2 regions of the Parageobacillus caldoxylosilyticus genome follow, and region 1 is predicted to be linked to the other one. Evidence: riboswitches for the same ligand, from Rfam matches in the RefSeq annotation. Region 1 holds a riboswitch; the other holds the start of a gene.
The links. Region 1 has a riboswitch for FMN ahead of BV455_RS18510 (ECF transporter S component). Riboswitches for the same ligand answer to the same signal wherever they lie in the genome.
Positions count from the first base shown of each region.

Region 2: it holds a riboswitch for FMN, as region 1 does, so the genes downstream of both, ribD (bifunctional diaminohydroxyphosphoribosylaminopyrimidine deaminase/5-amino-6-(5-phosphoribosylamino)uracil reductase RibD) here and BV455_RS18510 (ECF transporter S component) in region 1, are expected to answer to the same signal.

Region 1 is NZ_CP040553.1:3,634,183-3,640,329, forward strand. Features, by position in the region: gene BV455_RS18500 (bifunctional metallophosphatase/5'-nucleotidase) at 143-1,774, shown strand; gene pepT (peptidase T) at 1,820-3,052, opposite strand; FMN riboswitch at 3,207-3,340, shown strand; gene BV455_RS18510 (ECF transporter S component) at 3,497-4,078, shown strand; gene BV455_RS18515 (sulfite oxidase-like oxidoreductase) at 4,142-4,759, opposite strand; gene BV455_RS18520 (MFS transporter) at 5,095-6,147, shown strand, end outside.
Region 2 is NZ_CP040553.1:2,975,728-2,981,874, forward strand. Features, by position in the region: gene lysA (diaminopimelate decarboxylase) at 1-959, shown strand, start outside; gene BV455_RS15315 (DUF1002 domain-containing protein) at 1,002-1,892, opposite strand; gene BV455_RS15320 (peptidylprolyl isomerase) at 2,231-2,671, shown strand; FMN riboswitch at 2,928-3,061, shown strand; gene ribD (bifunctional diaminohydroxyphosphoribosylaminopyrimidine deaminase/5-amino-6-(5-phosphoribosylamino)uracil reductase RibD) at 3,396-4,487, shown strand; gene ribE (riboflavin synthase) at 4,502-5,149, shown strand; gene BV455_RS15335 (bifunctional 3,4-dihydroxy-2-butanone-4-phosphate synthase/GTP cyclohydrolase II) at 5,173-6,147, shown strand, end outside.

The sequences.
Region 1 (6,147 bases):
ATAGTTAGATAGAAAAAATACTATACAAATTTATGAAAAATTTACAATAGTTTAGCAGAAAATAAGTCATTTGACTCTATTATTTTGATAGAACGAAAAATTATGCTGAATAGTAGAAAAACAAAAAGGGGGAATTAATGTGATGAAATTTTCTTCAAAATGGCTGAAAACGGCTGTCCCTGCCTTGATGTTATCGACGATGATCGCTTCGGGAAATGTCTTTGCGGCTGGAAAAGCTGGCGATGAAGAAAAACAGCTGAAAGCGGATGCGTATCAACACCGTTACATCGATGTTCAATTGCTAGGAATTAACGACTTTCACGGACAGCTTGATGTAACAAGAAATGTTGGAGGAAGAGCGGTCGGGAGAGCGGATTATTTAGCTGCGTATTTGAAACAACGGGAAAGGGAAAATAAGCATACGCTTCTTGTGCATGCGGGAGATGCTGTTGGGGCTAGTTCGCCTGTATCGGCACTGCTGCAGGATGAGCCGACGATAGAATTTTTAAATAATCTGGGTTTTGATGTGGGAACACTCGGAAACCACGAATTTGATGAAGGGGTCGACGAAATGCTTCGCCTCATTTATGGCGGTACACATCCAAAAACCGGCTATTTTCGTGGCGCCGACTTTCCATACGTAAGTGCGAATGTAATAGATAAAAAGACAGGCAAACCGATTCTTCCGCCTTATGTTATTAAAAAAGTGAAAGGGATGCCGATTGGCTTTATCGGAGTAACGTTGTCCGACACGCCAAGCATCGTCACTCCAAGCGGTGTGGCGGGGGTTACATTCACAGATGAAGCAGAAGCGATTAACAAAGCGGTGAAACAGTTAAAGCGGAGAGGAGTGCGTGCAATCGTTGTCCTTGCGCATAATCCAGGGGTGTCTAATAAAGATGGTTCCAATGCGAGTGGTGAAATTGTGGAAATTGCGAAAAAAGTGGATGATGAAGTCGACGTGATTTTTGCCGGCCATAATCATGCGTATTTAAATGCAGAAGTGGATGGCAAACTGCTTGTTCAATCGTATTCTTATGGAACTGCTTTTTCTGATGTCGATTTAAAAATTGATCGGCGAACAAAAGATGTTGTTGCGAAAAAAGCGGAAATCGTGACTACCTATCAAGATAGCATTAAGCCTGATCCAGAGATTACGAAACTAATTAACAAGTATGAAGAAAAGGTCGCGCCGATTATTAACCAAGTCGTCGGCACGGCAAAAACGACGATTAGCGCTGAGCAAAATGCGAGCGGTGAATCGGCTTTAGGAAACTTGATTGCGGACGCGCAGCGGACAGCGATGAAAACCGACTTCGCTTTTATGAACCCTGGCGGCATTCGCGCCGATGTGGAACAAGGGGAAGTGACATGGGGAGAGCTGTATAACGTGCAGCCATTTAGCAATCAACTAGTAAAAATGACGCTTACGGGAGAACAAATCCGCAAACTGTTAAATCAACAATGGCAGTCGAATCAAACGCGCATGCTGCAAATTTCCGGTCTTACGTATACTTGGGACGCAAGCAAACCGATTGGGGACAAAGTCGTCGATATTTATTTGCCAAACGGCGCAAAACTCGATCCAAATGCGGAATACACCGTTACGGCGAACAGCTTCCTGGCTGATGGAGGAGATAACTTCACGGTATTTACGGAGGGAAAAAATCGGGAAGTGGGACCGGTCGATCTGGATGCGCTCGTCGATTATATCAAACAGCTTCCGCAGCCATTTGATGCCCACATCGAAGGGCGCATTCAAAAACTGCGCTGAAAAACAAAGCTGGTTCCAAACAGCGGCTTGGAACCAGCTTTTATGTTACGCTTTTTGCCCGAACAGCTTGATAATTTCAATAATCACGTTCGTTGCTTTGATCATGTTGTCGACGGAAATATATTCGTAGCGGCCGTGGAAGTTTTCGCCGCCGGTGAAGATGTTTGGCGTCGGCAGTCCCATGTAGGAAAGCTGCGAACCGTCCGTCCCGCCGCGGATCGGCGAAATTTTCGGCTCAATATTTAAGTTTTTCATCGCTTCATAGGCGATATCGACGACTTCACGGACCGGTTCGATTTTTTCTTTCATGTTATAATATTGGTCTTTTATTTCGATCATGATTCGCTCTTTTCCGTACTTTTCTTGCAATTTTGCCGCGATTTCCTGCATTTTTGCTTTGCGTGCTTCAAATTGCTGGCGGTCAAAGTCGCGGATTATGTAATGAAGCATGGTTTCTTCGACATTTCCTTGAAAGGATAGCAAATGATAAAATCCTTCGTATCCTTCCGTATGCTCAGGCGCCTCGTTAGCAGGAAGCTGTCCGTGAAATTCCATCGCGATTTTCATCGAGTTGATCATTTTTCCTTTGGCAGTGCCCGGATGGACGTTTTTCCCTTTGATCGTGATTTTTGCTTCCGCGGCGTTAAAGCTTTCGTATTCCAATTCGCCGAGCGGGCCGCCGTCGACCGTATACGCAAATTTAGCGCCGAACTTAGCGACGTCAAACTTATGCGGGCCTCTGCCGATTTCTTCATCCGGCGTAAAGGCGACGCGCACTTTGCCGTGTTTAATTTCCGGGTGCTGAATTAAATAAGCCATCGCCGTCATAATTTCGGCGATCCCTGCCTTATTGTCTGCTCCCAATAACGTCGTGCCGTCGGTGGTGATGAGCGTATGGCCTTTATAGTTGGCCAATTCCGGGAAATCTTTTGGCGACAGGACAATGTTTAACGATTCGTTTAAGACGATATCGCCGCCGTCATAATTTTCGACGATTTGCGGATTGACGTTTGCTCCCGTAAATTCGGTTGCTGTGTCCATATGGGCTAAAAAGCCAATGGTTGGCACATCTTTATCTGTATTCGCCGGCAATGTTGCCATTACGTATCCGTTTTCATCCATTGTCACGTCTTTCATGCCGATTGCTTTTAATTCTTCCACCAACATGTTTCCAAGCTCCAGCTGGCCAGGAGTGGAAGGGCAAGTGTCGCTGTTTGGGTCGGATTGTGTGTTGACTTTAACGTATTTCGTAAAGCGTTCGATGATTTCCTGTTTCATCTAGCCACTCTCCTTACTATTTGCTATCTTTTTCCGTTTTTATTTTATCATAAAAATGTTGTGCAAATAAAAAACTTTGTTGCATAAAAAATGGTAGACAGAATTTATATAAAAATTGTATACTAAATGTACAATCGCATATAAAAAATATACGATTCATCTTCGGGGCAGGGTGAAATTCCCGACCGGCGGTGATGAAGCGATTGCGCTTCTCAGCCCGCGAGCCGCAAGGCAGGATCCGGTGCGAGTCCGGAGCCGACAGTATAGTCTGGATGGGAGAAGATGAAGGTTTGCCGGCGTTCGAATGCGGCGCGCTCGAACGTCTATTTGAGCATACCCTTTTTCTCCCTTAAGTGTGAGCACTTAAGGGTTTTTTATTTGACGCTCAAGATGGCAGCCTTCTTTCTTGTGAGGATGAATCACGAGAAGGAGAGGAGAATCGACATGAGAAAAATGAATGTCCGCGCACTTGTCTTGATTGGGGTATTTAGTGCCATCTCGTATTTGCTGATGCTGTTAAACTTTCCGCTTCCGCCGTTTCCAAACTTTCTATTGGTGGATTTCAGCGACGTTCCGGCATTGATCGCCGCGCTTTTGTACGGTCCGCTGGCGGGAGTGCTCGTTGAATTGCTAAAAAATGTGCTGAATTATTTCATGGTCGGCAGTCCTACCGGCGTTCCGGTCGGGCATATCGCCAACTTCATGGCCGGGATTACGTTTATTTTGCCGACATATTACGTATATCATAAAACAAAATCGAAAAAAGGAATGCTGGCTGGGTTAGCCACTGGCACCGCCGTCATGGCGTTGATGATGAGCGTATTGAACTACTATGTGTTTCTGCCGGCATATACGATCTTTCTAGGCGCTCCGGCGATGAGCGCGCCGGAAACAAAAGCGCTCGTCGTTTCTGCCATCCTTCCGTTTAATGCAGTAAAAGGCGTCATGATTACCATTGTCTTTATGCTTTTGTTTGCCCGGCTCAGCCCTTGGCTACAAAAACAAACAGCAGTCAATCATGTTTAGTCATAATAAAACGAGGACCCTTCCTGAGCGAAGCGGTCCTCGTTTTTCGTTCGGAAAGCTCCGTCACCATAACTTAAACGTGCCGGCCGGATTGGCAAAGCGTTCTTCTTTAAACGGATTGGCGGTCATCGAATAGCCGCGCTGTTCCCAATATCCCGGCTCGTCTTTTTTCATAAACCGGATGCCTGACGCCCATTTCGCCCCTTTCCATAAGTAAAACGATGCGGGCGGAATAAAGCGGAGCGGATAGCCATGTTTCGGGGAAATATCCTGCCAGTCATGATGTTTATCTTTCCAGCGGTACACAAACAACGCGTCATCGCCCATGAGCGCTTCAAGCGGCAAGTTCGCCGAATAGCCGAAGCGGTCTCCGTTCAAATAGCCGTAAATTTTCACATATTTTACATCCGGCTCCAGCTCAACAAAGCGCAAAAACTCGCGAAAAGCGATTCCTTCAAACGTTGTATCAAACTTTGACCACGTGGTCACGCAATGCATATCGATCGTCGATATCGTTTTTGGCAGCTCCATTACTTGCCGATAGGAAAGAGAGACTTCTTCTTTCACATCCCCAAATAAGCGGAATTCCCATGTTGATTCATCAAATTGATAGACATCCCCCTCATGGAGAATCGGCCATTTTTCCGTTTCAAATTGGCCTGGCGGCAGTTGTTTGGTCATTTATCTCCCTTCCTTTCTATTATGATCGTATGAACTAATCATACTGCTTTTACATAAAGTGATGCAACTATGTAAGGAAAAGGAAAAGATAATAAGAAAACGAGTAAAGCAATGACGAATAGATGAGACTTTTATAAGTAATATAGTTAAAACAAATAAAAATAACATATTCAAATAAAAACAAAAATATAATATAATTTAAAATAAACATAAACAAAAAAGGTGGGGATAAATAGAATATCTTAGAAGAGAATCAAAATGATAGTATCTCAACATTTTTCCGAATATTTTATTTATATTTAAAATTTAGTTAAAAAACAAAGGGGGAGAAAACAATGTCTGGTTATATTGGCATCAAGCAAACCAAAGGATGGAAGGCAACGATTTCAGTGGCGATGTCGAATTATATTGAAGCGGGTTCAATCGTTGCTGGAGCTGGAGGATTATCTCTTTGGGTGGAGTATTTGCATTTGAATGACATTGAAATCGGATTATTGGGTGCTGTGAGTGCAAATGCATTTGGAGCTGCGATTGGTGCTTTATTAGGTGGTTATCTTTGTGATAAGTATGGTCGCAAATTCATTTATACCTATGATTTGCTCGTGTACATGCTTGGAATGTTTTTTATTATCTGTTCAATAAATTTCCCTATGTTGTTGACGGGTTACATTATTACTGGTTTGGCAGTGGGAGCGGGTGTTCCGGCTTCTTGGACGTATATAGCTGAAGAGGCGCCGCATACAAAAAGGGCAGCACATACAGGAACAGCGCAGTTAGCTTGGTCCTTGGGACCAGTAGCGGCATTACTGCTTTCCGTATTACTAGCACCTCTAGGTCTTCTCGGTAGCCGTCTTATTTTTGCGCATCTATTTGTAATCGCATTCATCACATGGTATATACGACGAGGTTTAGTGGAATCGTCCATATGGAAAGAAGAAAAAGCAAAACAGGAAGCATTGCGGGCTATTGGTCAACATTCCAATACTTCCTTGAGGGAATTATTTAGCAAAAAAGTAAATCGTAGGGCGTTACTTCTTTTACTTGGAGTCTATCTGTTTTGGAATTTAACAGCGGGGGCGATGGGCTTTTTTATGCCATATATTTATGAGACCGTCGGTGGATTGTCTGCAAGCACTGCGAACTTGTTGCAAGCAGTTCTTTGGATTTTTACCGTCCTTTCTACATACTTTGTCTTCATGAGGTTAGGGGATAGGAAAAGTCGTAGGGCGATATACGCTGTTTCTGCTATCATGGGTATTGTTGCTTGGGTATTACTGGTATATGCGAAAATGACAATTCCAGTTTTGCTTTTATTCGTTTTTCTGTGGGGTTGTTCTGCAGGTTTTGGGGCACAAGCGTTTTATGGATTATGGGCTAGCGAGTTGTTT
Region 2 (6,147 bases), 660 kb from region 1:
TGGACCATGGAGTTGGCTGCATCGTTGTCGATAATTTTTACGAACTGGAATTGCTAGAACAGCTCGGAAAACAATACGGAAAAACGATTGCCATTTTGATACGCGTTACTCCTGGAGTTGAAGCCCATACACACGATTATATTTTAACCGGTCAAGAAGATTCGAAATTTGGTTTTGATTTAAACAACGGTCAAGCGGAGCAGGCGCTTGTGAGAACATTATCTTCTTCCTCTTTTTCTGTATTAGGCATTCACTGCCATATCGGTTCGCAAATTTTTGAAACAACGGGGTTTGTGTTGGCAGCGCAGAAAATTTTCCAAAAAATTGCTCATTGGAAAGAAGCATACGGGTTTGTCCCTGCCGTTGTCAACCTCGGCGGCGGCTTTGGCATCCGTTACACCGAGGAAGATGATCCGATTCCGGTTTCCGAATATGTGGACCAAATCGTCAGTGAAGTGAAAAAACAAGTGAGCGAACAAGGCATCGCGATGCCAGAAATTTGGATTGAGCCGGGCCGTTCCCTTGTCGGTGATGCCGGGACGACGATTTATTCGATCGGTTCGCGCAAAGACGTACCGAACGTCCGGCATTATGTGGCCGTCGACGGCGGCATGAGCGACAATATCCGTCCAGCTCTGTATGAAGCGAAGTATGAAGCGGTGCTGGCGAATCGGGTGCTCGATGAAAAAAATGAAATTGTCTCCATCGCAGGGAAGTGCTGCGAATCAGGAGATATGCTGATTTGGGATTTGCCGCTTCCAAAAGCCAAGCCAGGGGACTATTTAGCCGTTTTTTGTACGGGTGCATACGGCTATTCGATGGCAAACAACTATAACCGCATTCCGCGCCCGGCTGTTGTGTTTGTCGAAAACGGCGAAGCGCAGCTCGTGGTGAAGCGGGAAACGTATGAAGATTTAGTGCGGCTGGATTTACCGCTAAAGACAAAAGTGAATAAGTAAGCAGACGAAAAAGGCGCCCTGTTTCCTTGGGCGCCTTTTTCGCTATTGATTGTTTTGCGGCTCGGAAGAAGAAAAGGCTGATTTAATGGCGTTCCAAATTTCCTTTAAAATGTCGATAATGTTTTGGATAAACGTTTTTCCCTCGTCTGATTGCAGAAAAGCGGATAGTTTGTCTTTCGCCTTGCTTAATTGATCATTTACTTGATTCCAATCAATATTAGCGTTTTTCATTTTATTGAATAATGAAATTAAACTGTTTATTTCATCTTCCGTTAACGTAATTCCAAGGTCCTTTGCTACTTTTTCAATAAGCGCTCGCAAATCGGCATCCGTTTGCGGCGGATTGTTGGCGATTTCCTCTTTTATTTTGGCAAGGAGAGCCACTGCTTTATCCTGTCCGATGGAATCACCAAGCTTTGCGGTTTTTACCATTTCTTCCGTTGCTACTTTTTTCACCTCATCAGGAATCACTTTATCGGAAGAAACTTCATACGCTTTCATCAACCCGGTCAATGCAGCTGTGCCGGATACCGGAGACGGAGCGGTGACATAAATTTTCGCGTCTTTTACCCCGGCTGTAATCAGCGCGTTTGTATACATCTCTTTTGTTACCCATGTAATGTTATGCGTTTCCACGTCCAATCCGGAACCTTGGGCGCCGATCGTGATCATCGCTGATGAAATCGCCCGCGTTCCAATTTGCGCTTTCGGGATTAGCCCATCGAGATATTTATGTTCTTCAGCGTTGGAAACGGTGATGATTTGCGCGTTATCCGGCGCGTTCATCTCTTCTAATACTTTTTGCTTTTGCGGCTCGGTCAAGTTCTCGCCCAACGTAATAATGACATCACCTTCCGCGGCATCGGCAGCCGCCATCGCCGGGAATGTAAAGAACAGCGCTGCAAGCAAGCAACTTGCCAATATTCGTTTCATAACGACATATCCCCCTTTGGTAAAGGTAAATTGATTATAACGTTTTCCGCCATTTTTTTCTACTAAAATGCCGTCTCTTGCATTTCCCTCACCATCCATTTTGTAAGTTTAACGTTTATAGGAGCAGGAGGGGTATGTAAGCGAGAATACCATAGCTTCCATCATTATATTAAAATATATGCGTTTTTAGTGCTATCATTTTATTGTATCATATGCGTTTGGCTATATTGCTTGCTGGATCTGCCAATATCAATGTGCTATGTGAAGTTTCTTGCTTTTTTTATATCAACTATAATAGTATGATAATGATGCGTAAGTCAAAAAAGGAGTTGGAATGTATGGCGAAAAAAGGATATATTTTAATGGAAAATGGCGGAAAAATCGAGTTTGAACTGTTTCCAAATGAAGCGCCGATTACGGTTGCTAACTTTGAAAAATTAGCGAATGAAGGTTTTTATAATGGGCTAACGTTCCATCGCGTCATTCCTGGGTTTGTCAGCCAAGGCGGATGTCCGTATGGCAACGGCATGGGGGATGCAGGCTATACGATTCCATGCGAAACGGACAACAATCCACATAAGCATGTGACTGGTGCGATTTCGATGGCGCACCGTGGACGAGATACAGGAAGCTGCCAGTTTTTTATTGTGCATGAACCGCAGCCGCACCTTGATGGCATCCACACGGTGTTTGGCCAAGTGACATCGGGAATGGATGTAGTAAAATCCATGAAAAACGGGGATGTCATGAAAGAAGTTAAAGTGTTTGATGAGGAATAAACAGGCGGAAAAAAGACTTGGCAGACGGCGGGGCTGTTAAGTCTTTTTTCCATGTCGTGTTCAGATCATAGCAAGAGGTGAAAAAATGAAGCGAAGAAATTGGCTTTTATTTTTTCTTCTGCTCGGAGCAAGCCTGCTGTGGGGAGCGATTTACTGGATATTCATTGCCAAATAACGACAATGCTATGGAAGAATGGACAAACGGTTATCATGTGATATAATAATTAAAAATTAAAAAATTTCAATTTCATACCGGTGTATCCTTCGGGGCAGGGTGAAATTCCCGACCGGCGGTGATGAAGCGATGCGCTTCTCAGCCCGCGAGCCGTATAGGCACGATCCGGTGCGATTCCGGAGCCGACAGTATAGTCTGGATGGGAGAAGGATCACAACGTATAAATGATTGCCTGTTCGTGTTGCGTAGGCATTTTTTCCCTGCGCGGTTTCTGCCTTTGTTGCAGGATGTCAAGGCATTTCGAACGGCAGCTGTTTGAGCGGGGAAACATCGCTTTTCGCAGTTCATTTTTCGTTTTTTTACGGATAGACGGCAACCAGTTTGTTAAAAATATCCATAGACGATATTTGTTTTTATGTCGGTCGGTTTATCTAAAAAAGAAACGAGCCCCGCTTTACGGTTTTTTACATACGTTGCTGATGATTCTGCATAACTTTGCCCCAGGATGTTGCGCCTGGGGCTTTTCTTTATGAAAAAAAGGAGGCAAACATGGTGCGAAGCGATGAACAATATATGCGCATGGCCCTTGAAATCGCCAAAGCAGGGATCGGGCAGACGTCTCCTAATCCGGTTGTCGGGGCGGTGGTCGTGAAAGATGGAGAAGTGGTCGGATTGGGCGCCCATTTAAAAGCAGGGGAGCCGCATGCGGAAGTACATGCCGTCCGCATGGCCGGCGAAAAGGCGAAGGGTGCGACGGTCTATGTCACATTGGAGCCGTGCAGCCATTACGGGAAGACGCCGCCCTGCGCCGATTTGTTGATCGAAACGGGCGTCCGCCGCGTCGTCATCGCTACGACGGATCCGAATCCGCTTGTGGCCGGAAAGGGAATCGAAAAGCTACAAAAGGCGGGAATTGAGGTACAGCTTGGCGTGCTGAAAGAAGAAGCAGATGAATTAAACCGCGTATTTTTCCACTATATTGCAACGAAAACGCCGTTTGTGACGCTCAAATATGCAAGCAGCCTGGACGGAAAAATCGCGACGTCGACCGGGGAAAGCAAATGGATTACATCGGAAGCGGCCCGGGAAGACGTGCATCGTTACCGGGCGCTGCACGATGCGATTCTTGTCGGGGTCAATACGGTGATTGCCGACAATCCGAGCTTGACAGTAAGGCTTGTGGAGGGCGGAAAAAACCCGATCCGCATCGTCTTGGATACGCATTTGCGCACCCCGCTCGATGCCAACGTGATCCGTGACGGCGCGGCGGAAACGTGGATCGTTGTCGGCAGTGAGGCCAGTGAGAAAAAAAAGAGACAGTATGAGAAAGAATATGTAAAAGTGATTTCCATGGATAAACCTTACATCGATATCAAAGAATTATTGCGCGTGCTTGGCGGAAAACGAATTACTTCGCTTTTTGTCGAAGGTGGGTCGCATGTGCATGACAGCTTTATCCGCGCGGGGGCAGTAAATGAAATTGTCGCCTATTTTGCCCCGAAAATCATCGGCGGAAAACAGGCGCCGACGCCAATCGGCGGGGTCGGTTTTGCCAATATGGCGGAGGTGATGGAGCTTCAAATCCGCCAAGTGGAAAGGATCGGTCCCGATATAAAAATCGTTGCCATACCGAACATATAAAGGGTGAATGAAGGATGTTTACCGGAATTGTGGAAGAAATCGGCACGATCGAACAAATACAGCAGTCGGGTGAAGCGATTGTGATGATGATCGGTGCAAAAAAAATTTTGACGGATGTCCATCTTGGAGACAGCATTGCGGTCAACGGGGTTTGTTTGACGGTCACGTCCTTTACCGACCGTACGTTTACGGTCGATGTGATGCCGGAAACAGTCAAAGCGACGTCGCTCCGCACATTAACAAAAGGGTCCAAAGTCAATCTGGAACGGGCGATGGCGGCGAATGGACGTTTCGGCGGCCATTTCGTTTCCGGGCATGTGGACGGCATCGGCCGGATTGTCCGCAAATGGCCGTCGGCCAATGCGGTATACTACGAAATTGAAATTCCAAAAGAACTGCGCAAATATATGATTTTAAAAGGATCGGTCGCGGTCGACGGCACAAGTTTAACGATTTTTGGGCTGACGGATCATACGTTTACGATTTCCCTCATCCCCCATACGCGTGCGGAAACGATTTTAGGGGAAAAACATCCAGGGGATATTGTCAACATTGAGTGCGATATGATCGGGAAATATGTTGCCCAATTTATGGAAGAAAAAAAGGAAGCAACGCAATCGGCCATTACGCTCGAATTTTTGGAACGGCACGGCTATAAGTAAAGCTAAAAAGGGGGCACAAACAGATGTTTGATACGATTGAAGCAGCACTTGAGGCATTGAAGCAAGGAGAAGTAATTATCGTATGCGATGACGAAGACCGGGAAAATGAAGGGGATTTCGTGGCACTGGCCGAAAAAGCGACGCCGGAAGTGATCAATTTTATGATTAAATACGGGCGCGGGCTTGTTTGCGTGCCGATTACCGAAGAATTGGCGGACAAGATGGACCTTGCGCCGATGGTGAACCATAATACCGATTCCCATGGCACGGCGTTTACCGTCAGCATCGATTATAAATCGACGACGACGGGAATCAGCGCCTATGAACGTTCGATGACAATTCAGGCGCTGCTCGATCCTGACGCCAAAGCAAGCGATTTTAAACGGCCGGGACATGTGTTTCCGCTCGTCGCGAAAAAAGGCGGTGTATTGCGGCGCGCCGGCCATACGGAAGCGGCGGTGGATTTAGCTCGGTTATGCGGAGCAAAGCCGGCCGGAGTGATTTGCGAGATTATTAAAGAAGACGGCACGATGGCACGCGTTCCGGATTTGCGCAACATCGCGGATGAGTTTGGATTGAAAATGATTACGATTAAAGATTTAATTCAATATCGCAGCCAGAGAGAAAAGCTTGTAAAACGCGAAGTGGAAGTGATGCTGCCGACAGAATTCGGTCGGTTTAAAGCGGTCGGCTATACCAATGTAGTTGATGGAAAAGAACATGTGGCGCTCGTAAAAGGCGAAATTGTTCCGGACGAACCGATTCTTGTCCGCGTGCATTCTGAATGTTTAACAGGAGATGTGTTTGGCTCGTATCGCTGCGATTGCGGACCGCAGCTTCATGCAGCACTCCGCCAAATTGAAGAAGAAGGGCGCGGCGTTCTCTTATATATGCGCCAAGAAGGGCGCGGCATTGGATTAATGAATAAACTGCGCGCGTATAAGCTGCAAGAGCAAGGCTATGATACGGTAGAAGCCAATGAAAAGCTCGGGTTTCCT